DNA from 2 places in the Planococcus liqunii genome. Region 2 is predicted to be linked to the other one. Evidence: a T-box and tRNA genes for the amino acid it is inferred to sense, from the RefSeq annotation. Region 2 holds a T-box; the other holds one or more tRNA genes.
What was found. A T-box is a leader RNA that pairs with one kind of tRNA and senses whether it is charged. The one in region 2 lies ahead of proS (proline--tRNA ligase), so its partner is inferred to be a tRNA-Pro.
Positions count from the first base shown of each region.

Region 1: it has a tRNA-Pro gene. The T-box ahead of proS (proline--tRNA ligase) is inferred to sense a tRNA for this amino acid. The anticodon was not compared.

Region 1 is NZ_CP129238.1:1,309,227-1,323,988, forward strand. It holds rRNA gene QWY22_RS06540 (23S ribosomal RNA) at 1-1,637, shown strand, start outside; rRNA gene rrf (5S ribosomal RNA) at 1,763-1,878, shown strand; tRNA gene QWY22_RS06550 (tRNA-Val) at 1,888-1,963, shown strand; tRNA gene QWY22_RS06555 (tRNA-Thr) at 1,977-2,052, shown strand; tRNA gene QWY22_RS06560 (tRNA-Lys) at 2,062-2,137, shown strand; tRNA gene QWY22_RS06565 (tRNA-Leu) at 2,162-2,246, shown strand; tRNA gene QWY22_RS06570 (tRNA-Gly) at 2,252-2,326, shown strand; tRNA gene QWY22_RS06575 (tRNA-Leu) at 2,355-2,443, shown strand; tRNA gene QWY22_RS06580 (tRNA-Arg) at 2,485-2,561, shown strand; tRNA gene QWY22_RS06585 (tRNA-Pro) at 2,587-2,663, shown strand; tRNA gene QWY22_RS06590 (tRNA-Ala) at 2,670-2,745, shown strand; tRNA gene QWY22_RS06595 (tRNA-Met) at 2,766-2,839, shown strand; tRNA gene QWY22_RS06600 (tRNA-Ile) at 2,848-2,924, shown strand; tRNA gene QWY22_RS06605 (tRNA-Ser) at 2,939-3,031, shown strand; tRNA gene QWY22_RS06610 (tRNA-Met) at 3,221-3,297, shown strand; tRNA gene QWY22_RS06615 (tRNA-Asp) at 3,302-3,377, shown strand; tRNA gene QWY22_RS06620 (tRNA-Phe) at 3,396-3,471, shown strand; tRNA gene QWY22_RS06625 (tRNA-Gly) at 3,478-3,551, shown strand; tRNA gene QWY22_RS06630 (tRNA-Ile) at 3,562-3,638, shown strand; tRNA gene QWY22_RS06635 (tRNA-Asn) at 3,640-3,714, shown strand; tRNA gene QWY22_RS06640 (tRNA-Ser) at 3,719-3,809, shown strand; tRNA gene QWY22_RS06645 (tRNA-Glu) at 3,816-3,887, shown strand; gene QWY22_RS06650 (DMT family transporter) at 3,968-4,930, opposite strand; gene QWY22_RS06655 (isochorismate synthase) at 5,252-6,643, shown strand; gene menD (2-succinyl-5-enolpyruvyl-6-hydroxy-3-cyclohexene-1-carboxylic-acid synthase) at 6,630-8,327, shown strand; gene menH (2-succinyl-6-hydroxy-2,4-cyclohexadiene-1-carboxylate synthase) at 8,327-9,154, shown strand; gene menB (1,4-dihydroxy-2-naphthoyl-CoA synthase) at 9,151-9,969, shown strand; gene QWY22_RS06675 (o-succinylbenzoate--CoA ligase) at 10,034-11,467, shown strand; gene menC (o-succinylbenzoate synthase) at 11,458-12,522, shown strand; gene QWY22_RS06685 (MOSC domain-containing protein) at 12,630-13,298, shown strand; gene QWY22_RS06690 (hypothetical protein) at 13,467-13,832, shown strand; gene QWY22_RS06695 (AAA family ATPase) at 13,852-14,583, shown strand; partial or broken gene QWY22_RS19560 (SMI1/KNR4 family protein) at 14,657-14,762, shown strand, end outside.
Region 2 is NZ_CP129238.1:2,407,417-2,422,178, reverse strand. It holds gene QWY22_RS12290 (GNAT family N-acetyltransferase) at 1-228, shown strand, start outside; gene QWY22_RS12285 (NUDIX hydrolase) at 290-907, opposite strand; gene QWY22_RS12280 (HAD family hydrolase) at 904-1,548, opposite strand; T-box leader at 1,655-1,852, shown strand; gene proS (proline--tRNA ligase) at 1,906-3,336, shown strand; gene QWY22_RS12270 (nucleotidyltransferase domain-containing protein) at 3,374-4,207, shown strand; gene QWY22_RS12265 (CPCC family cysteine-rich protein) at 4,226-4,507, shown strand; gene QWY22_RS12260 (3' terminal RNA ribose 2'-O-methyltransferase Hen1) at 4,698-6,050, shown strand; gene QWY22_RS12255 (polynucleotide kinase-phosphatase) at 6,047-8,638, shown strand; gene QWY22_RS12250 (nucleotidyltransferase domain-containing protein) at 8,754-9,539, shown strand; gene QWY22_RS12245 (hypothetical protein) at 9,605-9,841, shown strand; gene QWY22_RS12240 (glycine/sarcosine/betaine reductase selenoprotein B family protein) at 10,627-11,136, shown strand; gene QWY22_RS12235 (hypothetical protein) at 11,191-11,385, shown strand; gene QWY22_RS12230 (GNAT family N-acetyltransferase) at 11,427-11,885, shown strand; gene QWY22_RS12225 (hypothetical protein) at 11,946-12,416, shown strand; gene QWY22_RS12220 (transcriptional regulator GutM) at 12,689-13,075, shown strand; gene srlA (PTS glucitol/sorbitol transporter subunit IIC) at 13,109-13,636, shown strand; gene srlE (PTS glucitol/sorbitol transporter subunit IIB) at 13,676-14,725, shown strand.

The DNA of each region.
Region 1 (14,762 bases), 1.1 Mb from region 2:
ATGCCGGTATGAGTAACGAAAGACGGGTGAGAATCCCGTCCACCGAATGCCTAAGGTTTCCTGAGGAAGGCTCGTCCGCTCAGGGTCAGTCGGGACCTAAGTCGAGGCCGATAGGCGTAGACGATGGACAACAGGTTGATATTCCTGTACCACCTCCCCGCCGTTTGAGCAATGGGGGGACGCAGAAGGATAAGGCGAGCGCGCCGTTGGTTGAGCGCGTCCAAGCAGCAAGGTGGGAAACGAGGCAAATCCCGTTTCCGCAAACATTGAACTGTGACGGCAAGGGGCATTGCGCCCTGGAGTCCCTGATTTCACACTGCCAAGAAAAGCCTCTAGCGAGGCGGGAGGTGCCCGTACCGCAAACCGACACAGGTAGGCGAGAAGAGAATTCTAAGGTGAGCGAGTGAACTCTCGTTAAGGAACTCGGCAAAATGACCCCGTAACTTCGGGAGAAGGGGTGCTCTGGTAGGGTGTATAGCCCGAGAGAGCCGCAGTGAATAGGCCCAGGCGACTGTTTAGCAAAAACACAGGTCTCTGCAAAACCGTAAGGTGACGTATAGGGGCTGACGCCTGCCCGGTGCTGGAAGGTTAAGGGGAGTGCTTAGCGCAAGCGAAGGTGCGAACTGAAGCCCCAGTAAACGGCGGCCGTAACTATAACGGTCCTAAGGTAGCGAAATTCCTTGTCGGGTAAGTTCCGACCCGCACGAAAGGCGTAACGATCTGGGCACTGTCTCAACGAGAGACTCGGTGAAATTATAGTACCTGTGAAGATGCAGGTTACCCGCGACAGGACGGAAAGACCCCGTGGAGCTTTACTGCAGCCTGATATTGAATTTTGGTGCAACTTGTACAGGATAGGTAGGAGCCAGAGAACCCGGAGCGCCAGCTTCGGGGGAGGCGTCGGTGGGATACTACCCTGGTTGTATTGAAATTCTAACCCACGCCCCTGATCGGGGCGGGAGACAGTGTCAGGCGGGCAGTTTGACTGGGGCGGTCGCCTCCTAAAGAGTAACGGAGGCGCCCAAAGGTTCCCTCAGAATGGTTGGAAATCATTCGCAGAGTGTAAAGGCACAAGGGAGCTTGACTGCGAGACGTACAGGTCGAGCAGGGTCGAAAGACGGGCTTAGTGATCCGGTGGTTCCGCATGGAAGGGCCATCGCTCAACGGATAAAAGCTACCCCGGGGATAACAGGCTTATCTCCCCCAAGAGTCCACATCGACGGGGAGGTTTGGCACCTCGATGTCGGCTCATCGCATCCTGGGGCTGTAGTCGGTCCCAAGGGTTGGGCTGTTCGCCCATTAAAGCGGTACGCGAGCTGGGTTCAGAACGTCGTGAGACAGTTCGGTCCCTATCCGTCGCGGGCGCAGGAAATTTGAGAGGAGCTGTCCTTAGTACGAGAGGACCGGGATGGACACACCGCTGGTGTACCAGTTGTTCCGCCAGGGGCATCGCTGGGTAGCTATGTGTGGCCGGGATAAGTGCTGAAAGCATCTAAGCACGAAGCCCCCCTCAAGATGAGATTTCCCATTGCGCAAGCAAGTAAGATCCCTCAAAGACGATGAGGTAGATAGGTTCGGGGTGGAAGCGCGGCGACGCGTGCAGCTGACGAATACTAATCGATCGAGGACTTAACCAAACCCGTTGTTTTCACCATGTCGCATATCCAGTTTTGAAGGCGCAAGCCGCAGGTTTTTTGAAAAAAAAGCTTGCAATACCTTGTAGACTTGGTATAATAAAACTTGTCTTTCAAAAACAATCCAGTCCAGTGATGATGGCAAAGAGGCCACACCCGTTCCCATCCCGAACACGGAAGTTAAGCTCTTTTGCGCCGATGGTAGTTGGGGGTTTCCCCCTGTGAGAGTAGGACATTGCTGGGCATACATAACGGAGGATTAGCTCAGCTGGGAGAGCATCTGCCTTACAAGCAGAGGGTCGGCGGTTCGATCCCGTCATCCTCCACCATTTTTTCTCTTTCGCCGGAGTAGCTCAACTGGTAGAGCAACTGACTTGTAATCAGTAGGTTGAGGGTTCAAGTCCTTTCTCCGGCACCACTCATGTTTGAGCCATTAGCTCAGTTGGTAGAGCATCTGACTTTTAATCAGAGGGTCGAAGGTTCGAATCCTTCATGGCTCACCATTTTTACAACTTCATTATTGCCACGCGGGTGTGGCGGAACTGGCAGACGCACTAGACTTAGGATCTAGCGCCTTCGGGCGTGGGGGTTCGACTCCCTTCACCCGCACCATTTTTGCGGAAGTAGTTCAGTGGTAGAACGCCACCTTGCCAAGGTGGAGGTCGCGAGTTCGAACCTCGTCTTCCGCTCCATTTTTTTGCACAATCTTGCTAACCCTAAGCCGGGGTGGCGGAACTGGCAGACGCACAGGACTTAAAATCCTGCGGTAGGTGACTACCGTACCGGTTCGATTCCGGTCCTCGGCACCATTAAGCAAAAAAACCGTAGGTTTTCTCCTATATTATAAGAAGCGCCCGTAGCTCAATTGGATAGAGTACTTGACTACGAATCAAGCGGTTAGAGGTTCGAGTCCTCTCGGGCGCGCCATATTTTCAACTCAGCAGTTTCAGTTCGGGAAGTAGCTCAGCTTGGTAGAGCACTTGGTTTGGGACCAAGGGGTCGCAGGTTCGAATCCTGTCTTCCCGACCATTCAATGGGGCCTTAGCTCAGCTGGGAGAGCGCCTGCCTTGCACGCAGGAGGTCAGCGGTTCGATCCCGCTAGGCTCCACCAACTATAATATTAAAGATCCTGGCGGCGTAGCTCAGCTGGCTAGAGCGTACGGTTCATACCCGTAAGGTCGGGGGTTCGATCCCCTCTGCCGCCACTTTTTTAGGACCTTTAGCTCAGTTGGTTAGAGCAGACGGCTCATAACCGTCCGGTCGCAGGTTCGAGTCCTGCAAGGTCCACCATTTATTATTATCACGGAGGAATACCCAAGTTTGGCTGAAGGGATCGGTCTTGAAAACCGACAGGGGAGTCAAATCCCGCGGGGGTTCGAATCCCTCTTCCTCCTCCATTTATTTTAAAATGTGTGGACTATCATTTTTAAACTTCTATATAATAGAAGAAACTCAATTATTATTGTCGCGGGGTAGAGCAAATCGCTGAACGAAGATAGCGATTAACACCGAAGCAGCCGAAAGGCGATGCAGGTGGCCATCAAGCGAAAAGCGTAAGAGTAACAATGTATCGCCTATATTATTGTCGCGGGGTAGAGCAGTTCGGTAGCTCGTCGGGCTCATAACCCGGAGGTCGCAGGTTCAAATCCTGCCCCCGCAACCAAAAAGGTCCCGTGGTGTAGCGGTTAACATGCCTGCCTGTCACGCAGGAGATCGCCGGTTCGATCCCGGTCGGGACCGCCATTTTTATCTTAATGATGTGGGTCAGTAGCTCAGTTGGTAGAGCATTAGATTGAAGCTCTAAGTGTCGGCGGTTCGATTCCGTCCTGACCCACCATTTTTTGCGGGTGTAGTTTAGTGGTAAAACCTCAGCCTTCCAAGCTGATGATGAGAGTTCGATTCTCTTCACCCGCTCCATTATACATATGGGCCTATAGCTCAGCTGGTTAGAGCGCACGCCTGATAAGCGTGAGGTCGATGGTTCGAGTCCATTTAGGCCCACCATTCCGAAGTAGCTCAGTGGTAGAGCACCGCACTGTTAATGCGATGGTCGTAGGTTCGAGTCCTACCTTCGGAGCCATACTGGGGAAGTACTCAAGTGGCTGAAGAGGCGCCCCTGCTAAGGGTGTAGGTCGGGAAACCGGCGCGAGGGTTCAAATCCCTCCTTCTCCGCCAGTAATTGGCCCCTTGGTCAAGCGGTTAAGACACCGCCCTTTCACGGCGGTAACACGGGTTCGAATCCCGTAGGGGTCATCTTAAAAGAGACATGCATTCAATTGCATGTCTCTTTTTTCTTTTGCTTAATTAAGGAATAGCCACTCTGGTCGGAGCGGCTATTCTTGTTGAACCACAAGTTCTTGTTTTTTTGTGGCTGCTTGGCTATGGATAATCATGCCGACCATCACTGTGGCGATTCCAATCCAGCCTAAAGAAGAAGGCAAAGCAATCGAGAGGAAAATCACTTCTCCCGCTAACGCAAACATTACTTCCAAAGACTGGGTGGCTTCTACAGCAGCCAGTTTTTTCATATCTTGGCGCACCATGTCTGTGGCCATGAAAAACAGGACCGTCGCCACCACCCCGGAACAAATGGCGACAAGCAATGATTGGAGCATCTGAGATGAACTTGGTGCCCCTTCAATCCACAATCCATAGCCAGAAAGCATGATCCAAAAAGGAAGACTCGCTAAGGTCATACCGAGAACACGTTGATATGCATCCAACCTGCCGTTGCAAAGTTCCATCATCTTGCGGTTGCCTAAGGGATAAGCAAATGAAGCTAAGAGTACGGGAAGAAAACCTAGTAGGAAGCTTTTTAAAGGCAACTGCTGAGCATTCTCCAGCTGCAGGAGCAAAACCCCTAAAAGAATGATGAGAGACAATGCTAATCCCCGATAAGGTATTTGTTCACGAACCAGAAGAGGGCCGTTTCGCGTCTGAATTGTAGAGTAGAACAACGGAGCCAATAAAGAACCTGAAATGATGGTAATTTGCCAAGTACCGGCAATCAGCCAGCCAGGAGAGTAGGCAGCTGCATAGCATAAGGGGGCATAAAAGAGGACGAATCCAATAAAGCTCCATAGCAGCCAGGCAATCGGATTGCTTTTCATTTCCGCTAGAAGCGGCTTTAGGTTTCTTCTAGCAAGTACTATCACCAGTAAAAATGGCACCATAAAGAGATAGCGCAAAGAGGCGCTCCAAATCCAGCTTCCTCCCGATAATTCCATACTGGCATTTAAAACAAAGGTGAAGGCAAAAAAGAAAGCTGCAAAAATTCCAATGGCAATAGGGCGCACATGATTTCCTCCTGCTTCTGAAAATTTATCTCAATATATCGCGTTTGTCCTTAGAGGTCAATGCAAGGCGCCGTTTCCTTTTCCAGATAGCAGCAATTTACTTGCCGAAGATCATGGCTACAAGTTCATGCTATTTTTTATTGAGTTAAACTTTAGAGATAATTTAGACATAAATGCGTTAGTTTTGGATTTCAATATAAGGGGAAATACAGCAAATGTTGTGCTGAATTTAGCAGAAAAGAGTATGATATAAGATAGAGATTAAATAGTGAAGCAGATTGTGCTTATATGGCACAACCAGTTTAAAACGGAGGGAAAAAGATGAATCCACAACAGTATTCATCGATTGAACAATATGCGGATACGCGCTACTCAGCGTACCGTTTTTACACTGAAACAATTGAAGTGTCGCGCATGTCGGCATTGGCTTTTTTTGAAGCCGGAGAAAAGCAGTATAAGGGAAAACGCATGTTTTGGCAAAACCGCGAAAAGACCTTTACCTTGGTTGGCCTTGGCCATGCGCATGTACTCGCTTCATCGGTTCAGCAAGGCCGCTTTGAGGAAATTAAGCAAAAGTGGGAGAGCCTGTGCAAACAGATTGTGAATGAAGAACCGGATGTCGAACCGATTTTATTCGGCGGTTTTTCATTTGATCCGTTAAATGAACTTGAAAGTGAATGGACGCATTTTCCGGAAGCTTATTTTGCAGTGCCTTCTTTCCAGTTGGTCATTAAAGATGATCAAGCCTACGTCAGCATCAATTTGATCACGGCAGAAAAGGAGACGTTCAATCAATTCGAGCTTATGCGAAAAGAACGTGACCGGCTGATCCATGCGGCACAGGTTCTAGAGTTGCCGAAGTATCAGAAACCGTTAGTAATGGACCGCACGGAAATCAAAAAAGAACAGTATCTTGATTCGATTGATAAAGTCACTGGCATCATTAAAGCGGAACAGGCAGAAAAAGTGGTCATTGCCCGGTCGTTGAAATTGGACTTTGAAGAGCCGCTTTCGGCTTCTTCGGCGTTGTACCAAGTTTCGGAAGAACAGCCCGAAAGTTTCTTGTTCGGGATGGAAGCAGAAACCCAGTTTTTCTTCGGCGCTACACCCGAACGCCTTGTAAAAGTGAAAGAAAGCCAGGCGTTGTCCACTTGTCTTGCCGGGTCGACTCCGCGCGGAAAAACCATGGAAAAAGATATGGAACTTGGGGAAGCATTGTTGAATGACAAGAAAAATCGGTCGGAACATCAATATGTAGTAGACATGATCCGTGAAGTATTCAATGGCCATACTTCACGTTTAACTGTGCCCAATGTCCCGAAACTGATGAAGATACGGGACATCCAGCATTTGCATACGCCGGTAGAAGGAGAGCTGAATTCCGGTTCTACCTTGTTTGACTTGGTCCGCGACTTGCATCCAACTCCGGCACTTGGCGGGGAGCCGAAACAAGAAGCTCTGGATATAATACGCGAGTATGAAACAATGAACCGGGGGTATTACGCGGCACCGGTTGGGTGGATTGATGCAAAAGGCGACGGGGAGTTTGCCGTAGCAATCCGCTCAGCGCTATTAAACGAAAAAGAAGCTTATTTATACGCAGGAGGCGGAATTGTAGAAGATTCCACACCTGAATCGGAGTACGATGAAACCTGGGTTAAATTCAGACCGATGCTGCGTGCACTTGGAGGTCTATTAAGTGACGAATCGTAAATCTTTAACTGAATATGTATCCGCATTTACCCATTCGCTCATGCATTTAGGCATCACGGATGTCGTCATCAGTCCAGGATCCCGTTCTACTCCGCTTGCCTATGCGTGCATGAAGCAAGAGGGCCTGACCGTTTACCGGCAAATTGATGAACGGTCGGCTGCATATTTTGCGCTTGGGATGGCCAAAGCATCCGGCAATCCGGTTATGCTGCTTTGCACTTCTGGAACAGCAGCAGCAAATTATTTTCCCGCTATTGTAGAAGCTTATTATGCAAGGGTGCCGCTTTTGGTCGTAACGGCAGACCGGCCGCACGAATTGCGTGAAGTCGGTGCTCCGCAGGCCATCAATCAAATCAATCTTTTCGGCTCCCATGTGAAATGGGCTACCGATTTGCCGATGCCGGAAGACAACAACTTGCTTGAATTTTTGGCGCGCCATTTGCATCGTTCGGTAGCAACGGCCAAAACAGAGCCAAAAGGGCCGGTGCATTTGAATGTGCCGTTCCGAGAACCTTTGCGGATTGATTTTGACCAGCCCTTTGAAAGCCGCGGAGAAATGATGCATTTCACCGGGGAATTTAAGCTGAATCAGGAGACGGAGACCTTCCTGCAAGGATTGCTGCAAACAGAGCGCGGCTTATTGGTAGTAGGGGAAATGGCAGCTCCGATGCCGCAAGAATTTTGGCAGTTTATTGCAGATTTGCAATGGCCGGTGCTTGCAGATCCATTGTCCAATCTGCGCGCCAACGTCAAACCGGAACATCAGCATTTAATCATCGATTCCTATGACGCGATTTTAAAAAGTGAGGCGTTCAAGGAATCGATGGCGCCGGAAGTGGTCATCCGCATCGGGCCGCAGCCGGTATCCAAACCGCTGACTTTGTATTTGGCAGCGGTTAAACCGAAAACCTATGTTGTTTTTGATGAAAGCGCGATGATGCGCGATGCCCAGTCGGTTGTGACGCATCACATTCAATCGGCTGCTAAGGGCTTGTGGCAGTTGCCACTCGAAGCGAGAGAAAACAATGCCTATACAGCAAAATGGCAGCAGGCATCCGAATTGTATTGGCAATTGATGGACCAGCATTGCGAAAAAGAACTGGACGAAGGCGTATTGGCAAAAGTGCTGTTTGATGAACTGGAAGGGTGCCATTTGGTGGTCAGCAGCAGTATGCCGATCCGCGACTTGGATACGTATTTCCAGACAACCGATTGTGATGTGGTGGTTTATGCCAATCGCGGAGCAAACGGAATTGATGGCGTGGTTTCAACCGCTTTCGGTGTGCAGGCGGCGGTTAAACGCCCAACTTATTTATTGATTGGAGACTTATCGTTCCTGCATGATATGAACGGGTTGATTGCTTCAAAAATGCAGGAAACGGATTTGACAATCGTGGTGATGAACAATGATGGAGGCGGGATTTTCTCTTATTTGCCGCAGTCGGAGGAAGAGCGTTATTTTGAAGACTTGTTTGGAACGCCGACAGGGATGAATTTTGAAGATGCTGCACGTATGTATGATACGGAATATGCCTCTGCAAAGACGAAAGAAGAGCTTGTGCAAGCATTGCGTACGCCAAAACAAAAAGCCGTTAAAATCATTGAAGTCTTTACCGATAGACAACAAAACGTGAAGGTCCACCGGAAGCTGTGGAACCGGCTGAGCGAGGAGCTGTCGAAGTAATGGAGATGGAGATTGCCGGGGTTCGGTATTATGTAGAAGTTTTGAATACGGACAAAGCGCCGACCATCGTTTTCCTCCATGGTTTTACCGGAAGCTCGAAAACCTGGGACGAAGTGGTGAAGTTTTTCCCGGATTACAAAATTGTACAGGTTGATTTGATCGGCCATGGCAGAACGGAATCACCGGAAGATTCGGCGCGTTATACGATGGAGCGGCAAATCGATGATTTGGACGTGCTTCTTCGCCACTTGAAAATAGACGACTTTGCTTTAGTCGGCTATTCGATGGGCGGGCGCACAGCACTTGCTTATGCCTGTACGCATCCCGAACGCCTGAGAGCGCTAGTGTTGGAAAGTTCGTCTCCCGGTTTGAAAACCGTTTCGGACCGCTTGGAGCGGCAGCAGCGCGACAGTGAGCTGGCGTTAAAAATTTTGGCGAATGGCATTGCTTCATTTGTGAATAGCTGGGAGAATATTCCGCTGTTTAACAGCCAGAAAAGTTTACCGGTAAACGTCAGACAAGCGGTTCGGGCAGAGCGGCTATCCCAAAATCCATTGGGCCTTGCTAACAGCCTGATCGGCATGGGCACAGGCAGCCAGTCTTCCTACTGGGGCAAACTCAATAAGCTGGAAGTTACCGTTTTGCTGCTGAGCGGCACATTGGATCCCAAGTTTATGGCGATTGCCGATGAGATAAAACAAGCATTGCCGAAAGTCCAGCACGGCGTTATTGAAGCGGGCCATGCATTACATGTGGAAAAACCCGCTGAATTTGCTACAATGGTAAAGGAGTATTTGAGTTTATATTATCGAGGAGGAAAATCATGACACGCGAATGGGTTACAGAACGTACATATGAAGATATCAAGTATGAAACGTACAACGGCATTGCTAAAATTACAATCAACCGTCCGGAGGTGCGCAATGCATTCCGTCCGAAAACCGTACATGAAATGATCGATGCATTTTCACGTGCACGCGATGATTCAAAAGTAGGCGTTATCGTTCTAACGGGCGAAGGCGAAAAAGCATTCTGTTCTGGAGGCGATCAATCGGTACGCGGACACGGCGGCTATGTTGGGGAAGATGAAATTCCCCGCTTGAACGTATTGGATCTGCAGCGTTTGATCCGTGTGATTCCAAAACCGGTTGTTGCCATGGTGGCTGGATATGCCATCGGAGGCGGACACGTCCTGCACGTGGTATGCGACTTGACGATTGCTGCTGACAACGCACGCTTCGGCCAAACAGGTCCTCGTGTCGGTTCATTTGATGCCGGCTATGGTTCCGGTTATTTGGCCCGCATCATCGGCCATAAGAAAGCACGTGAAATTTGGTACCTATGCCGTCAATACGACGCTCAGGAAGCGCTTGATATGGGCTTAGTCAATACAGTGGTCCCTTACGAGCAATTGGAAGATGAAACCGTAAAATGGTGTGAAGAAATGCTTGAAATGAGCCCAACTGCACTACGCTTTGTAAAAGCGGCAATGAATGCCGATACAGACGGCCTTGCTGGACTTCAGCAAATGGCTGGAGACGCGACATTGCTTTACTACACAACCGACGAGGCAAAAGAAGGACGCGACGCGTTTAAAGAAAAACGCAAACCGGATTTCGGCCAATTCCCTCGTTTCCCTTGATCAACGAATAAACAGAAGCTGTCCTCTTCAGGGGCAGCTTTTTTTAAAGAAAGGATTTTTTGCAATGACGTATCCGAATTGGCTGAGCCAGCGTAGCTTCTTAAGCGGGAGCCGTATGGCTTTATCTTTCAAGGAACAGCAATGGACATTTGAGGAAATCAATGAATTGGCGCTTGAGTATGCCGGAAAACTTTCAGCGCTCGGCGTCCGGCAAGAGTCGCGCGTCGCCATCCTGGCCAAGTCCAACCCTGAGTTTGTCTTTGTCATGTACGGGTGCCTGCATGTCGGCTGTGAAATGGTCATGCTCAATGAACGCCTGGCTGCACCGGAACTTGCTTACCAGATCGACGATTCAAAAGCTGAATTTGTTTTGGCCGATGATGAGCTGCAAGGAAAAGTGGCGGACCGGAATCCGGTTTTATTCAGCGCCATTCGGGAGACGGTTCCGGCATCTTTTGAAGTCCAGCCTCAGTGGGACAAAGAACGCACCATTTCGATCATGTATACATCCGGGACAACGGGCAATCCGAAGGGAGTCCGCCAAACGGCAGAAAACCATTTTTCGAGCGCTGTTTCGTCAGCGCTGAATATTGGCATCTCACCGGAAGATGTCTGGCTTTGTTCTGTGCCGCTCTTTCATATCAGCGGATTTTCAATTTTGATGCGGTCGCTGATTTATGGCATGGGTGTTCGGTTGTACGAGAAATTCGATGCAAAACGCAGTGCGGAAGAAATCTGCAATGGCACAGTGACCCATATGTCGCTGGTCGGCGTCATGCTCGAACGCGTATTGAGCAATGTGGAAGAAGCGTCCATGAATGCGTCGACGCGATTTAAAGCGATTCTTGCAGGGGGCGGACCGATTCCTGTGGCGTATATCCAGCGAGCTGAACGGTGCGGCATCCCGGTTCTCCAAACCTACGGCATGACCGAAACGTCCTCCCAAACCACGACGTTGCAATCTGCAGATGCAGAGCGGAAAATCGGCTCTTCCGGAAAGCCTTTGTTTTTGTATCAAGTGAAAATTGAAGGAACCGGCCAGCCGGGTGAAAAAGGAGAGATTTTGATTCAAGGGCCGCAAGTGACACCGGGGTATATTGGCAAGTTTTCGGACCGCAATGTTAAGGAAGACGGCTGGCTCCATACAGGGGACATCGGTTATATGGATGAAGAAGGCTTTTTATTCGTCATTGACCGGCGCTCGGATTTAATCGTTTCAGGCGGGGAAAATATCTACCCGGCCGAGATTGAGAAAGTGCTGCTTGCGCATCCAGCTGTCCGGGAAGCAGGCGTATGCGGGGTGCCGGATGCGCAATGGGGCGAAATTCCGGCCGCGTTTGTTGTATTGAATGCACCAGCAGAAGCAGAGGAATTAATCGCTTACTGCAAGAAACAAATTGCCTCCTATAAAGTACCGAAGCGTTTATCCTTTGTTGAAGCGCTGCCGCGCAATGCATCGAACAAACTGCTCAGAAGAGAGCTGAAGCTATGGAACTGACCATTTCGGCCATTGATATATATGAAGTGAAAAAACCATTAAAACAGCCGTTCAAGACCTCTTTACAGACAGTGGAAGAGCGGGAAAGCCTGATTGTGAAAGTCAGCGACGCAGAAGGCTCGGGAGGCTACGGAGAGTGTGTCGCGTTCACGACCCCTTGGTACACGGAAGAAACGGTGGCAAGCTGCCGTTTTGTCATTCAAGAAGTGCTGATTCCGTTATTGCTGCATCAAAACCTGAAGCATCCCGGACAAGTCAACCGGATTTTCCAGCAAGTGAAAGGCAACCGGATGGCGAAAGCGGCTGTTGAGATGGCTGTCTGGGATTTGTTTGCCAAGAAAAAAGGCGTGCCGCTATGGAAACTGGTCGGCGGAGAAAAAAAGGCGATCCCGGCAGGCATTGTCGTGGCTGCAGATCCTGAGAACATTGAAAGCCAGGTGGCAAAGGCAACTGCTGCAGGATACAAACGCGTTAAAATCAAAATCAGTCCGTTATCTGATTTGGATTTGCTGTCAGGCATCATCCGGAAATACCCGGAGCAGCTGTTTTTCGCAGATGCCAATGGCACCTTTGCGGAAGAAACCTTTGAACAATTGCTAGAACTTGACCAGGCTGGCTTTGCCTTGATCGAACAGCCTTTTGGGGAAGAACAATGGGAGCTCCATGCAAAAGCAAAGAAGTCCATGAAAACTGCTATTTGCCTGGATGAAAGCATCCGCAGTTTTGAAGACGTCCAACGGATGATTGAAGAACAAGCAGGAGATATGATTGTCCTGAAGATGGGGCGCCTTGGCGGCTGGAGTGAGACGCTGAAGGTTGCCAGACTATGCAATAACCATTCCATCGGCATGTGGGTTGGCGGGATGATCGAGTTCGGTGTATCAAAAGCGCACAATTTGGCTTTGGCATCTTTGCCGGAGATCATCTTGCCCGGCGATTTTTCCGATTCGCTTCATTTTTGGCAGGAAGATATTGTCTTCCCGGAAATCCGCGTGGACAATGGTGAGGTGATGTTGAGCGAAGAGAACGGCATCGGTTACGAAGTGAAAATATGAATAAGGCTGAATCCTTTTTGGATTTCAGTCTTTTTTTGTTAAGATAAGAAATATGATAGTAGAATTTTCGAAATCTACCGAATAGGAAAAGGAAGGGAGGAAATATTATGAAAAACTTTACTAAAGCCACTATCCATAATTTATCTATCGGTACTCCGAAAACTTTGAAATATGGAAATGGCAAAGAAATGCAATCAGCTATTGAAAAACAAGCAGTCGAGCGGGTATTTTTGGCGAAAGAAGGGTTCCACGGGGACCAAGTAGCAGATTTAAAACATCACGGCGGACCAGAACGGGCCGTGTGCATTTACCCAGCGGAGCATTACCCGCTATGGGAACAGGAATTCCAGAAGCCGCTGCCGCCGGCAACATTCGGAGAAAACCTGACAGTGTCAGGCATGCTGGAACAGGATGTATACATCGGCGATATTTTCCGGATTGGCGATGCAATTATTCAAGTGACGCAAGGAAGAGTGCCTTGCCAAACCATTGATCGCCGGCTGGAAATGACCCCTTTAATGAAACGGATGGTGAAGACCGGTTTTACCGGGTATCTTTGCCGGGTTCTTGAAGAAGGAGAAATTCGAGCGGATTCGGACATTGAATTAATTGAGTCACATCCTGAACAGATCTCTGTTCTTTATACCAATGAAGTGAATTTCCACCGAGCAAAAGACATCGAGGCAATGACAAAGATATTAAAAGTAGATGCATTGGCAGAAGAATGGCGGAAACATTTCGAGAAACGGCTGGAGAAGCTGACTGCTTCCCAATAAAGAATTGAAATACAGGCAAGAAAATAGATGAGATGATCGGTGATCCGCCAAAAATGAGCTATTCGAAAGCAAATTTTATCCCAAAAAGGATGTAGATGAATGTCAGGGGGGATGAATCTTTTGCTAACGTACAATGGAAAGTCGAGCGGTCTAAGAGGAGGCGTGCTAATGAGAGGGATTGTTTCTCTATTACTATTGGGATTTACGTTTCTAATGTTCAATGATTTTTTTCCTGAAGCATTGCCGGGTTTGAATGTTTCCAAATGGATCGTTTTACTGCTTTTCTTAGTTATTTTCATTTGCATAAGCGTTTCGGCTGATAAAGAACTAGAGGAACACCGAACATTAAAATGGACTTTATTTAGCAGCTTGTATTTAATGTTTGTAATCATCGGTATGAGTTTGCTTGGCGGCCAATCCACATCTGGAATTTCTCTGGACAGCCCCATCGTATGGGCATTGTTTTTGGTGTCGCTTTTCCAAATTTCAGTTCAGCTAAAGCGCCGGAATTCAAAAAAATCACAAGAACTATAAAAAGCTTGGGAGTGTAGCAATGTTTTTAAAAAGAATCAGTTTGATGCGGGACCAAGTGCCGGATTTTTCGCAGCATCCGTTTGATATTCCCTCAATTGCTAGTTTCGATCAATTGAACTTGGCGAGTCCCGTAACCTTCTTTGTCGGAGAAAACGGTTCGGGGAAGTCGACGCTGCTGGAAGCGATTGCGGACAAATGCGGCTTTAACACGGCTGGCGGCGGGCGCAATAATACATATGAAACCCATGCGGCAGAATCGGAACTCGGAGACTACGTCCGGCTGTCCTGGATGCCGAAAGTGTCGAACGGCTTTTTCATGCGGGCGGAATCTTTCTATCATTTCGCTTCCCATATCGACGAATTACAAAGGGATGGGAATGATGCTTATCGGAGCTACGGCGGCCGTTCGCTGCACGCCCAGTCACACGGGGAATCATTTCTGTCGCTGTTCATGAACCGCTTTAACGGCCAGGCCATCTATCTTCTTGATGAGCCGGAAGCGGCGCTGTCTCCCCAGCGCCAGCTGACTTTTCTGCGCATCATGCACGAGCTGGCAGAAGAAGAGGAATGCCAATTTATCATTGCCACACATTCGCCGATTCTTTTGGGCTACCCGGGAGCACAAATCCTGAGCTTTGATGGCGGCGCAATAGAAGAAATCGGTTATGAAGAAACAGACCATTTTAAAATCACCAAATACTTTCTAGACCATCGTGAAAAGTTTTTGAAAGAGTTATTGGAGGAAGAATAAAACAAGAAACTGGATTGGGGAGATTGGATTGGGAAATCGCCGGATTTGGGAAGAAACAGAGGAAAGCTCGGAAATGGCACCAGTGAGCGAGGCTATGATCAATAAAGCAGAAGAAGAACTGGGCGTAAAACTGCCGCAGGCCTATCTTCAATTGCTGCGTGAACAAAACGGTGGATCAA
Region 2 (14,762 bases):
GAATATTGGGGGCACGGCATCGGAAAAAACTTATTGAACGAATCGATTGCATGGGCCAAATCAATCGGCATCCAAAAAATCGTTCTGTATGTTCTGGAAGAAAATCAAAAAGCGGTGGCGCTTTATGAAAAACTGGGATTTGAAACAGAAGGGGTATTGAAGAACGACAAACTCCTTTCAGATGGAAAATTCCATCATACATTCGTGATGGGGAACCTGTTGGATTAAAGGGATAGAGAGATTTCAGCAGAAGGAAAAGTCATTATTTTCCTTCTGCATGGAAATCACCTTAATCAAACACTGCTACCTTGCCCGGATCTCTCCAAAAATCAAATAATAACTGAATTTGCGATTCGGTATTCCGGTTGATGGACAATGGCGGCAGCTTGCCTTCTTCAAAGAACTCCACATCTTGAGTTTCCACGCCATTTGCAGCATTCCCACCGACAATTTCGCACTGGATAAAGATTTTATAATAATGGAAAGCATGGGGAGGGTGCGGGTGTTTCTTCATATCCAGAACGGCTAAAAGTTTCACCGGCACTACGTTAAACCCCGATTCTTCCTTGATTTCCTTTACGATATTTTCTGCAGGGGAAAGGCCGATGTCGCAAAAGCCGCCAGGCAAAGACCAGCAGTCATCGATTTTTTCATGGACCATCAAAATTTTTCCGTCTTTGAAAACGGCTCCGCGGATATCCAATTTCGGCGTCTGGTAGCCGGTGTCGTTTGCGAACAAGTCTTTGATTTTTTCCATTTCCAGTTCGGTATGCTCTTTTAAAATTTCCACACTGATATCGCGCAATTCTTCAAAGCGCTCCAAATCGTAGACGTTTTTGGAATAAGCCAGTCCTGCCTGGGACAGCGACTGAATTCTTTGCGCCCATTCGAGCCATTTTGTACTCATTTGAATCCCCTTTCTAATGCTTCCTTGAAATCATTGACCGTTTTGAAATGAAAATCAGGTGCAGCGGCAAATTCCAAAGTCTGATAGTCCGGCAGCCATTGGACGCCGATTGTCAGGACGCCTGCTTCAATGCCCGCCAGTATATCCGCATCGCTGTCGCCAATGAAAATCGCTTCATTTTCGACAATATTTAATTGCACTAAGATTTTCAGCACACCTTCCGGATCCGGTTTCGGCTTTTCCACATCGTCTCCTGTAATGATGGCGTCAAACAATCCTTCCCAGCCCAGCGCTTCGAGGGAGATGTCGAGGCTTCTTCTTGCTTTGCCGGTGACAATTCCCAATTTCATTCCTTGTTCTTTTAGTAAAAGAAGCAAGTCATGGATTTCTAGATTGGGCTCAACCAGTTCAGCATGGCGCTCCAGGTATTTGGCATAATACTGTTCGATTGCTTCATCTTTATCGGTATATTTAAGGTTTTTGCGGATAATGCCTGTTTCGGATGGACCGAACATCGCCCGGACCTCGGCAGAAGAAAGTTCGCGCCCGTCAAATTTTCTGAAGACATGCTGGAAAGCCACATCGCAGACGGGCAGCGTATTGGCCAGTGTGCCGTCAAAATCAAATAAGATCGCTTTCATCGTTTACCCCTTTCCTTTCTGGAAAACAGAATATCTCTTAATCCTATCTTAAATCTTATTGACTAAATATTCTATTTCAATTAAGCTAATTAAAATATAAATAGCAGAATCAGAAATTTTAAGGATTAGTAAATAGACGTTTCTTTTTCAGAGAGGGTCCCGTTTGGTGAGAGGAACCCAAAGGAAGCTATTGAACCTGCCTTTCATATTCTGCATTGAAAAATGCAGCGGTCCATACCGTTATCATGTTCGAGAGTAAAGCTTTGCTTTAAATTAGGGTGGTACCGCCTTCTGGGTCCCTTATTTTGAGCAGGGCTTTTTTTGTTTTCAATTAATATACCGAAAAGGAGAATGGATATGGCAAAGAACCTAGTGGAACAAATTACAAATATGGATGAAGATTTTGCGCAGTGGTACACAGACGTGGTGTTGAAAGCGGAACTGGTCGATTATTCAAGCGTGCGGGGATCGATGATCATCCGGCCATATGGTTATGCCATCTGGGAAAACATCAAGAATGCATTGGATACGGAAATCAAAGCAACCGGACATGACAATGTATATATGCCGCTTCTGATTCCGGAAAGCCTGCTGCAAAAAGAAAAAGACCATATCGAAGGCTTTGCGCCGGAAGTGGCTTGGGTAACGCACGGCGGCGATGAAGAATTAGCGGAACGCCTGTGCATCCGCCCGACTTCAGAAGTGCTGTTTGCCGAGCATTACAAGAACATCATCCATTCATACCGCGACTTGCCAAAGCTATACAACCAGTGGGCGAATGTCGTCCGCTGGGAAAAAACCACCCGGCCGTTTTTGCGGACGCTTGAATTCTTATGGCAGGAAGGCCATACATGCCATGAAACGGACCAGGATGCCCACGAAGAAACCGTGAAAATGCTAGAAGTTTATGCGGATATTTGTGAACGGGTGCTGGCCATTCCGGTCGTCAAAGGACAAAAAACGGAAAAAGAGAAATTCGCCGGCGCGAAATACACGTACACGATTGAAAGTTTGATGCACGATGGCAAAGCGCTGCAATCCGGAACTTCGCATAATTTAGGCACAGGTTTCGCAAAAGCCTTTGGCATTGAATTTTTGGACCGGGACGGCAAACTGCAGACGGTCCACCAGACCTCCTGGGGCTTCACTACGCGCATCATAGGCGCCATGATTATGGTGCACGGCGATGACAAAGGGCTGGTCCTGCCTCCAGCCGTCGCACCGACTCAAGTGCTGGTTGTGCCGATTGCCCAGCATAAAGAAGGAGTCTTGGATGCAGCGTATGAACTGCAGCAGGCATTAAAATCGAAATTCCGCGTCGGCATCGACGCCAGCGATAAAAAGCCGGGATGGAAGTTCAGCGAATCGGAAATGAAAGGCATTCCGGTCCGCCTAGAAATCGGGCCACGGGACATTGAAGAAAACAAAGTGGTGTTAGTCAGAAGAGACACAGGCGAGAAATTGACGGTTGAACAGCAGAATTTGGAGACGGAGCTCGCGCGGCTGCTGGAAGATATCCAAAAAAATCTGTATGACAAAGCCCTGCAGCACCGGATCAATAAAACCCATGCTGTTGAATCAATGGAAGAGTTTAAGGAAACACTGGCGAAAGAAGGCGGATTTATCGAAGCGATGTGGTGCGGGAAACAAGCGTGCGAGGACCGAATTAAAGAAGAAACGCAGGCGACATCCCGCTGCATTCCGTTCGAGCAGGAACGCCTGTCAGAAACCTGCGTCTGCTGCGGCGAAGGAGCGGAGCAGCTCGTCATTTGGGCAAAAGCATATTAATTGATGAGAGAGCTAAACAAGAAATGGAGAAAACCAAATGGAGTTAATGGATTTGGCGAAGCGAGCAGCTGCGATTTATATAGAAAATCTGAAAGTTGAGTCTGTTTTGCTCGGCGGATCCGTTGCGCGCGGGCTGCATGACGAATTCTCAGACATCGAACTGTTTATTTTTTGGAAAGAAGCTCCGGCTGACAGGGACCGGAAAGAGCCGATTGCCAGGCTCTCCGGCAAGCTTCTTGACTTTCATCCTTATGAAGACGATGAATGGGCTGAAACTTATACGGTTGAAACTGTCAAACTGGAAATCAGCAGTTTCCTATCAAGTACAGCCATTCAATACATTGAAGATGTCACGGCGAAGTTTGAAACAGACTATGATAAGCAAGTGCTGCTCGCAACTATTCAAGACGGTGTGCCGCTTAAAGGGATAAAGCCGATTTTAAAACTGAAGCAGCAAATTGAGCAGTATCCGAAAGATCTTGCTAGAGCGATGATTCAGGAAAATGCCGAACTCGGCAGCCGGTGGCAAAACCGCGAAGCACTCGTAGCCCGGCACGACTGGCTGATGCTGTACCAAACCTTTGTGGCAGTTGAAATTAAATTGATGGGAATCTTGTTTGCGCTGAACGGAGAATTCGTCCACCATCCAGCTTTTAAATGGCAGAACCATTCACTCGGGAAAATGAACATTTTGCCGGAAAATGGTTTGGAACGCTTTGCATCGGTTTTGCTGGGAGATCCGCAGGAAAGCGTAAAGGTATTGGAGGAATTGGTCAGTGAGATCTTCCAATTGGCACGAAGCAATTATCCAAATGCTATTCGTCCAGGGGGAATGGAAAGAGCGCTTGGGGCAAGGCCGAGAAATAACTAAACAGGAAGGAAGATGATGTTGAACTTCACATGTCCTTGCTGCGGGTATAAAATGTTAACCCAACAGCCGCCCGGTACCTTTGAGAATTGTGTTATTTGCTTTTGGGAAGACGATGGGTATCAGTATGACAATCCTTCCGAAAAAGGAGGAGCCAATGAGATGTCGTTAAAGCAGGCACAGGAGAATTTTTTGGTATTCGGTGCTTGTGATAAAGGAAGCGTTAAATTTGTCAGAGCGCCGATAAAAGAAGATGTGAAAGATGAGAATTTCATCCGCTATGAACAAAAGCGGCCTCATTAACAGCAGGTAAAGTAAATGATAAGGAGCGGGAAACAGGATTAGACTGTTTTCTGCTCTTTTTTATGGAATGCGCTGTAAAGAAACCGATTTATTTATTGAATGGATTTGAAAAATATCAATTTATTCCCTGTTCTTATGATATATTTGGAATATTAAAGAGGACTATTGGTTTATAGAAGGAGCGTTTACTATGCAATTGACGATTCGTGCTACAGGGGAGAATGCCAAAATGGTTTCTTATTTGTTGGCAAAAAACCCGAATAATATATATGAAAGAAATCAAAAAGGCCACTTGGTCCGGATGTTTTACAGCAAGTTCAACGCCGAAGAACTTGAAGCGACCATCTTTGTCACACCGGATCCGCTCGAAATGCTTCAAAACAAATCCAACTCTTATGACATCACGCATTATATCAACGATCGGGAATTTGCCGTTTCAAGCATTTTCTGTTCGTTTATCCGCTCAGCTCTTGGCACCGCATTGAATGGCCAGCCAAAAGAAGAATACAGCGAATGGGTCGGCCACCTATTCCCGCTGGCGCTTGAGTTCGGTCCGGTATCTTCCTCTCTTTCCGATAAGCAATTGGAAGAGCTGTTTAAACCGATGGGATATGAAGTCGCAATTTCCCGCCCGGAAATCCATTATTCTTTTGATTTAAAAGAAAAAAGTTCCGCCCGAACCCTTATTGTGACAGGGCATCAAACACTGCAAAATGCCCTTCGCCATTTATTTGTCTTGATTCCGGTCATTGACAATTACAAACATTATTTCATCGATGAAAAAGAAATCGATAAGCTTGAACGCTACGGAGAAGGCTGGCTCGAGGAGCATCCGCTCCGGGAAATGATTTACCGCCAGGCTCTCCGGTTTAAAGAGATATATAGCCTGGTGGAAAAACCGGCTGCAAATGAACTGATAGAAGAACCGGTAAAAAAGGCACGGTTGAATGATATGCGCTACGAAAAAATTATCGAAACAGCCAGCCGCCTAAAGCCGAAAAGCGTAGTGGATTTCGGTTCAGGCGAAGGGAAATTGGCCGTTCAACTGGGGTTTATGGACGGCATCCAGGAACTGCTCGCCGTGGAACCCTCTCAGACTGAAACGCTGAAAGCCATCCGCCGTTTCGAAAAAGCGAAAGAACAAGCTGGGTTTGTAGAACCGGAAACTTTGTGGGGGTCGCTGTTTTATTACGACGAGCGGCTGAAAGGAAAAGACATGATCATTTTATGTGAAGTGATTGAGCACATTGATGCAGAGCGTCTGCCTAAAGCATTGGACACGATTTTACACGCTTACGCACCTGAGTCTTTGATCATTACTACGCCGAACCGTGAGTACAACGAACTTTATGATATGGACGACCATTTCCGCCACGATGACCACCGTTTTGAATGGACACGGAAGGAATTTCAGGTCTGGTGCAGCGAACGAAATCATCAGGGCCACTATGAACTGGAGTTTTCAGGGATTGGGGAAGAACAGGAACTTCAAGGACAGCCGACACAAATGTGTGTTTTTAAAAGGAAGGTGAACCAGCTATGAGAATCGGCTTGCCGCATGCCGGTATCGTGTTATTGGTCGGTCCGTCCAATAGTGGAAAGACGACATTACTAAGAAAGCTTGTGGACCAAAAAGAAATTTTGCCATCTGAAATCATCAGCTCCGATGACTTCCGCATGCTGGTCAGCGACAAGGACTTTATCGATTGGCGCAACCGTCCTCAAGATGAAGCTGCAGCGCTGATGGATGAATACCAGGAAATCTCAACGGAAGCATTTGAAATGATGGATGCGTTGATCGAAGCCCGGTGCCGGCTGAACAAACTGGTCCTGGTCGATGCGACTCACCTTTGGGGAGACGACCGGAAACGGTTTATTTCGCTGGCCCAAAAAAATCATGTGCCGATTACCGCACTTGTCTTTGATATTCCGGAGCGGGTGCTGTTAGAACGGGATGAGCAGCGCGACCAACCGCGAGGGAAAAAGCGGATCAAACAGCAGTCGCAAGTATTCAGAAATGAAAAGCGGTTTATCAAAAAAGAAGGATTTGCCTCGGTGTATACGATCAAGGAGACGGAAGGGCTGGAGCTTTTCAGGCATGTCAATCCTTTGGACATCGAGTTGCAAGACGGCATTGATGTGATTGGGGATATCCATGGCTGTTTTGCAGAGTTTGTCGAATTACTGGAAAAGCTCGGCTATCAGGAAAATCCGGAAGGCTTGTATGTGCATCCGTTCGGCAGACGCTTTTTATCAGTCGGGGATGTCATGAGCCGGGGACCGGAATCAGTACGGACTTTGCAATTTTTCCTTCGGCATGTCGAAGAAGGGCTCGCTTATATGATTGACAGCAATCACGGATGGAAAATCGCCCGGTGGCTGGATGGCCGGCAAGTGGTTCTCAGCCACGGGGATGAGAAAGTGGAAGAAGAGTTTATCCAGTATGAAAAAGAGGTGGGAAGCGAGAAAACATTGGAACTCAAGCAACAGTTAAAAGAGTTTCTTTTGAACGCTCCTTCTCATTACGTCATTCATAAAAATGGCATACCGGTTCTTGCTGCTGCCCATGCCGGCATTAAAGATGCATTTATCGGCAAGCAATCCCAGGCCATCAGTGATTTTTGCCGTTACGGCGATACCGGTGGATTCAATGGAAATGGAAAACCGGTTCGAAAAGATTGGACCGTTTCGCACAGCCGGAATCTCCTAATTGTTTGGGGCCATGATCCAAAACCGAAGCCATTGTTGATTAATAACACCATCAATATTGACCAAGGTGTCGTTTTCGGCGGCGAATTGACGGCATACCGTTACCCGGAAAGGGATTTTGTGTCCGTAAAAGCGAAAGATGTTTATACAGGAACTGTCGACAATCCCTTGGCAGAATGGGAAAAAAACCGGCTGAATCCGCCGAATATCGGCAAATTCCTCCATGGCTACTCCGTCTTGACTGAAGATATCGGGGAAGTGAAAGTGCCGTCGGATATTGTTAAACCGGCGATAGATGCCGTTTCCCATTTCACTGTGCCGATTGAGCAATTGGTTTACATTCCACCGACAATGAGCCCAACGCCAAAACCGTCATCGCTTGCAGGCTATTTGGAGCACCCGAAAGAAGCGATCGATTATTACCGGAGCCATGGGGTTCAGCGACTGGTGGCCGAGAAAAAACACATGGGAAGCCGCGCAATCCTGTTTTTGTTCAAAGACACAGATGCCGCGAAAAAGCATACCGGCATCGCTTCTTTAGGAACGATTTATACACGGACCGGCAAACGCTTTTTTGACGGGGAAACCGAAGCTAAGATGGTACATCAGTTGAATAATGAACTGGAGCGAATCAATTATTTTGAGCAACACGAAACGGATTATGTTTTATTGGACGCGGAAATCATGCCGTGGAATTTAAAAGCGAAGGAACTGATCAGCAGCCAGTATGCCCATGTGTCGGAAAATGCACTAGTGGACCGAGGGATGCTGAAAAGCAAACTGGAAGCAGCAGCGAAAGATAACGAAGAATTGGCCGGCTGGCTAAAAGAATATGAAGGCAAACTGGCAAATGCCCAGACTTTCAACGAAGTCTTTCAGAAATACTGCTGGAACGTCGAATCGACTGAGTCCATTCAAATTGCCCCTTTCCATGTTCTTGCTCATAGCAAGCAGACCTTCTTCGACCAGCCGCATACGTGGCATATGGAAATGAACCGGATGCTCGCCAGCCAATCCGATTTGTTTGTGGAAACGGAGTTCAAAATCATTTCCGATGAAGCGAGCGAACAGGAAGTGGTGCGGTGGTGGCAGGAAATGACGGAAGACGGGCACGAGGGCATCATCATTAAACCGGAATCTTACATTCCGAAAAACAAAGGAAAGCTGCTGCAGCCGGCGATTAAAGTGCGCGGGCAGAAATACTTGAGCATCATTTACGGCATGGATTATCTTGAAGAAAAGAACCTTGCCCGATTGAAGAATAGAAACACCGGTAAAAAGCAGAAGTTGGCCCTGAAAGAATTTGCTCTTGGAATTGAAGGACTAACCCGATTTGTTGGAGGAGAGTCAATCGAACGTGTCCACGAATGTGTGCTCGGGACGCTTGCAATGGAATCTGACCCGGTAGATCCACGTCTTTAATTTTGAATCAGAAGACGGATCCATGTCTTCTGATTTCTTTTTACGTGAAACGAGAACCATAAAATATATAACCAGCGTCAGAAGAATCTTAGATCCAGAATAAGGAGCAGCTAAAGTGAATCAATTAATTCTAGAAAAATTATCAGAAATCGAAGAACAGTTCCAGGTAAAGATTTTATATGCAGTAGAATCAGGCAGCCGGGCTTGGGGCTTCCCGTCTAAAGACAGTGACTACGATGTGCGTTTCATTTATGTGCACCGGCCCGATTGGTACCTCTCGATTGACCCGCAAGGCATTGGCGAAAAACGCGACGTGATTGAAATGCCGATAAACGACCTTTTGGACATCAGCGGCTGGGAAATCACGAAAGCGCTGCGCTTGTTCCGTAAAAGCAACCCTCCTTTACTGGAATGGCTGAAAAGCGAAATTGTCTATTACGAAAAGTATTCATTCATAGAGAACATGAAAAACTTGGAGTCGGACATCTTTTATCCGAACGCCAGCCTTCACCATTATTTGAATATGGCGAAGTCCAATTACCGCAGCCATCTGCAAGGGCCGACAGTGAAAATAAAGAAGTATTTCTATGCGCTGCGCCCGGTGCTTGCCTGTAAATGGATTGAGGAAACCCAATCCATCCCGCCGATCGATTTTGATGAGCTGTTGGAAGCGATGGTGCCGGAAGGGCAACTGAAAAAGGATGTCCTTTTGCTGCTTGACCGGAAAAAAGTAGGCGTGGAGATGGATTTGGAAGAAAAAATTAGTACCATCCATAACTTTCTTGACGTTGAAATCGTTCGGCTGGAGGCTTACGTTCAAACCCTGACTGAAAAACCGGAAGATTCGACAGGGAAACTGAACGAATTATTCAGAGACACGCTGGAGGAAGTATGGGAATAAGAGAGAAGAAGGATGTATTTCAAATAAGAGCTAATCAGCTGTTTAGCAAACAGCAGTGATCCCGTATGATTATTGAAATAGATGGCTATTCCCATTCAGCACTAATAACAGGAAAAAAGTGCACCAAAAAACAATTGAGAGAAAAGTACTTCCACGCCAAAAAACATAGCGGCGACCTGAATAACTTTCCAGACCTCTTCTGCCGAATGCATCATTTTGATAGGATTTCTTACGACAGCGAAATAGAAGCCGACTTTGTAATTGATATGGATACAGACCGGATTTATCAGCCTTCCTATTAAACAAGCTTCAGAATTTCATGATAAGTTTTGCGCATGCTGGACATTCCAGCATGTTTTTGTTTTGAACGGATGGTGTCATATTCCCTGAACAGCCAACAGCAGTTCAACAAAGTACGATGCGAAGAGCGGAAAAAGAAAGAGGACTTTATGGACAACAAACCGCAACGACGGGCCCCCTTGCTGCAGCACTCTGCAAACAGGAAACACCCCTTCAACTGAAGAGAAAAATGAGCCGAAGATTTCAGCCAGCTAGGAGACCGAAATCAGAGCAACGCATACGCAGGATGGACAAGCTGTCCTAGCGTCCAACTTCATGCATATAGAAATCCAAAAACCGGACGGCACAGATGCTGTACCGATGGAAAAGGCTAGAAACGAAGTGAATGGAGTCTATAGCTTTTTCACTCGATTTTAGGAGGACGGCCTCGATGATATCCAGATCTATGCTGGCAATGGCGGATATCTTATCAGGCCGCGCAAATAAATCATTGTCGGCGAACTGGCAGACGCTGAAATAGAGTCCTTAAAGCAAGGCCCGAAAAACCAAGATTCCCCTTTCGGACATCATCATTGATTAGCGGACAACAAGACCGAAATTCAGCAGCCTAAAACTTTTAGGCTGCTTTTAAAATGAATTTTTTCTTTCTTCGCTTCTGTGAATTAGAGGGATTCGTTTAGGTACAGTCGAATCAATAAAACAACTAACTAAAAAAGCTGGGTTCGCAGTGATGGATACAAATTTCGTTAGCCGGTAAATAAAAAAGTGAATGGAGGCATCGCAAAAAATGAAAAACCGGACCAAGATAAAATCGAAGTTGTCCGTAGCGTTTTCCGAGAACTTTCCGAATGCGTACAATAAATTCACCTTAAAGCATGTCAACCAACAAACAGGTTTTCCGGAAACCATCTTGTCAAAGCCTTTGTCCGAATGCAAAGTCGCTTTATTGTCTACTGCCGGCGTCCATTTGAAAACAGATATCCCCTTTAATTTGGACCTTCATCCTGGAGACCATACAATCCGAATTGTTCCGGGAGATGCCAGTGAACAGGATCTGACGGTGACCCATATGTACTATGATTTGAAATCCGCTAAAAAAGACACGACGATTGTTTTCCCGATCCAGCAGCTGAAAGAGCTGGAACAGGCAGGCGTAATTGGCGAAATCTCGGACGTTCACATTGGGCTGTTCGGCGGCATTATGGATACCGAACACGTAGAAGCGGAATCGATTCCAAAAGTAGTGGAACTGTTTAAAAACAAGAATATCGACGTCGCTCTTTTGGTGCCTGGCTGAGGCACCTGCCATAACGTGCTTGGGCTGTATGCCCGGGCTTTAGAAGCTTCAGGAGTGGCAACATCCATGATCACCCTCCTTCCGGATGTCACTGAGAAAACAGGGGTGCCGCGCACTTTGCATGTACCGTTCAAATTGGGGCGGCCATGCGGGGAACCGTTTGATTTTGGTACGCGAAAAAAAGTGGTGCACCAATTGCTTCAGCTTACTGAAAAACCGGCAGGATCTCGATGGGAATATAAAAGCTAAGATGTTTTTGGCGAAATGGCACACCAAAAGGAGGTTCACGATTGGAAATCAGCTATAACAGCTACTCGGATTTAAATTCAGCTCTTGAAGATGGTGCGATGAATGGAATTACTGAATTGCATGGATCCATCTTCGGCAGTTCGGACGATTTAGCCGGCAGGATGAGAGGGAAAAAGAGCTTAAGAATGGACGTCGCAAGACATAACAAAAGGATTGTCGGTTATAAAATCGGCTATGCTTTGAACCCTGAGCAATTTTATAGCTGGCTTGGCGGAGTCGACAAAGCTTACCGAAACTATGGCATTGCTTCTTGCTTGATGGACCGGCAGCACCAATATGCAAAAAATAGCGGCTTCCAAGTGATTCAGACGAAGACTAAAAACAAATGGCGAAGTATGCTTTTGCTGAATATTAAAAACGGATTTGATGTGGCAGGGACTTATACCGACCAGGACGGGGAAATTAAGATCATTTTAGAGAAATCTTTGCTGAAAAAATAATGGCTTCTGCTATTCATACAAAAAGAAAAAGTTTGTGCGTAACGAGAGGAAGAAAGAGAGGTGGGAGATGACATCTTAAAATGGCTTTACGGCACAGAAAAATCCGGCCTGCTGAACAAATACACGACCATTGCTTCAGAGGAAATCAACGAAGACGTCAAAAACAAAGTTATGGAATTGGAAAGTTTGGCTGAAACATTGGCAGAGCAGTTTCAAATACGCTATGCAGACAAGTTCGAAGCACAAAAAAAGAGGAACCTTTCGGTTTGGGTTTCCCGGGATCTTGACGGCGATGAAATCAGCTCCTTGACTGCCGACTGCTGCCTGGAAAAAGAATACCGATCTCAGCTTGCCGTCAATTACCATGATCCGGCTGAAGACAATGACTTCTATGAAGCGACGATTCCACTATGGCATTATAAACGTGGGTTTTTTAGAAATTCTGCAGTTCTGTACGATGAATCTAAAAATGAGTTGAAGAAAGACATTGAACATACTTTAGAACGCTTGCTTAGCCAAAAATTTCGGTAGTGATTTGTGCCATTCAGCAAAGAAATGGATTCTAGGAATTTTTAGACCAAAAGAAATTCAATGACATATTGTAAGTAGAAAATATAACTTTTAATGCTGCCTTGGACTCGGGCAGCTTTTTTCTTTATATTTATCGTTTAAAAAACTATTAAGCAAATAATAAAAATATTCTACCAATAACTATTGATTTCTCTTGAAAGCGCTTTTATAATGTAGCTAATAACAATTGTTACATGTTAGAACATATGTAAAGAAGAACGGAGGGGTTCATTTTGTGGGGCTGGTTTATCGTAATATTTGCAGGCATCTGGCTGCTTCAGATCATGCTGACGAAAGTGCAATTGAAAAATTACCAAGCAACCATTAAAAAAATGAGCAACAGGTCTTCCGGGTACTTAGGAGTGGGCATCCAGAAACAAAAACTCGGAATCGGTGTGATTGCAATCGCAGTAACGGATGACGACGGGGTGATTGTTGAATGCCAATTAATGAGAGGGGTGACAGTATTCAGCCGATTTGAACGGTTTACTGAATACGATGGGCTGCATATGGAACAAGTGAAAGGAAGGCTGGATCAAGAAGACGGCGTTCAAGCATTTAAAATGGCCTTTGAAAAAATTGAAGGCCAAATGGAGAAGAAAACCAATCTGGCAGTTTAAGGAGGAAAGAAAATGGGAGTTGTAAATTCAATTTTGGATTTTTTGGTTAAGCTCGCTGAAGGTTTTATCGGAATGTTCCAAGCGGGTGCTGATACGTTTACAGGACTTGTTACAGGCATCATTCCCTTGCTGATTGTATTAATCACCGCCATCAATGCACTGATCCGAATTATCGGTGAAGAGCGCATCAACCGGCTGGCGCGCAGAAGTACGAAAAACATTATTTTACGCTATTCACTGTTCCCGGTATTGGCTGTGTTCTTCTTGACTAACCCAATGGCTTATACTTTTGGAAAGTTTCTTCCAGAAAAACAAAAGCCGGCTTTCTACGATTCGGCAGTTTCGTTTGTACATCCGATTACGGGCTTGTTCCCACATGCGAATCCAGCTGAACTGTTCGTCTACCTTGGAATTTCTGCAGGAATTACAACATTAGGCTTGTCGCTTGGGCCTTTGGCAATCCGCTACTTCATTGTCGGGATCATTGTTATTTTAATCCGCGGCATCGTGACAGAAATCATTACGGTCCGCATGATGAAAGCAAAAGGAATGGAAGTTTAAATTTTATAGATGCGCTCATTTGAAAAGGAGGCAAGCAAAATGGCAGGTACTCAAACACCATTAGATTTTAAGGCGGTTTCCGTCACGAAGGGCCGCGGAGGCTGGGGCGGTCCGCTTACGATCCGTCCAAACGAAGAACAACGGTATATTGTGTCGGTCACAGGCGGCGGAATCCATCCGGTAGCCGAAGAAATTGCACGGCTGACAGGCGCCGAAGCAGTGGACGGCTTTAAAGGATCCTATGCCAAAGAAACGATGGCTTGCGTCATTATCGACTGCGGAGGGACTGCCCGCTGCGGCGTTTATCCGAAAATGGGAATTTTAACGATTAACGTCAATGCAACATCGCCATCCGGTCCATTGATGAAATTCATCAATGAAGAAAATTTTGTCTCAGGGGTAACGGTTTCTGATATCCGTGCAGTGGCAGCGCCTTATGAAGACCAGGATGAAGTGCAAAGAGCCGTCGATGAAGTGGAAGCTCCAGCGGTCCAAAAAACGCCGCAGGAAATCAAAGAAGAAGCGAAGCGGAAAGCGGCTGAAACGTATCAGCAGCCGAAGAAAATGAATATTATCGAGCGGGTCGGCCGCGGCGCCGGCAAAGTGGTCGGTGTTCTTTACCAGGCCGGACGGGAAACAGTCGACCAAGTCCTGAAAAACATCCTGCCGTTCATGGCGTTTGTGTCGATGCTGATCGGGATCATCACTTATACCGGAATCGGCGATCTTATTGCGAATTTCGTATCGCCGCTTGCCGGCAATATTTTCGGCTTGCTGATTCTTTCCGTTATTTGTGCATTGCCGATCCTGTCGCCCTTGCTTGGGCCAGGTGCGGTTATCGCCCAGGTTGTCGGGGTACTGGTCGGAGTCGAAATCGGGCGCGGCAATATTCCGCCGGCACTCGCGTTGCCGGCATTGTTTGCCATCAACCCGCAAGTTGGGGCTGACTTTGTGCCGGTCGGGTTGACTTTAGGTGAAGCGGAACCGGAAACAATCGAAGTCGGGGTCCCGGCTGTCTTGATTTCCCGGATGATTACAGGTCCATTAGCTGTAGTCATCGCCTATCTATTCAGTTTTGGATTGTACTAAGAAAAGCGAAGGTGCCTGGTCAGTCCCGACAGGCTTA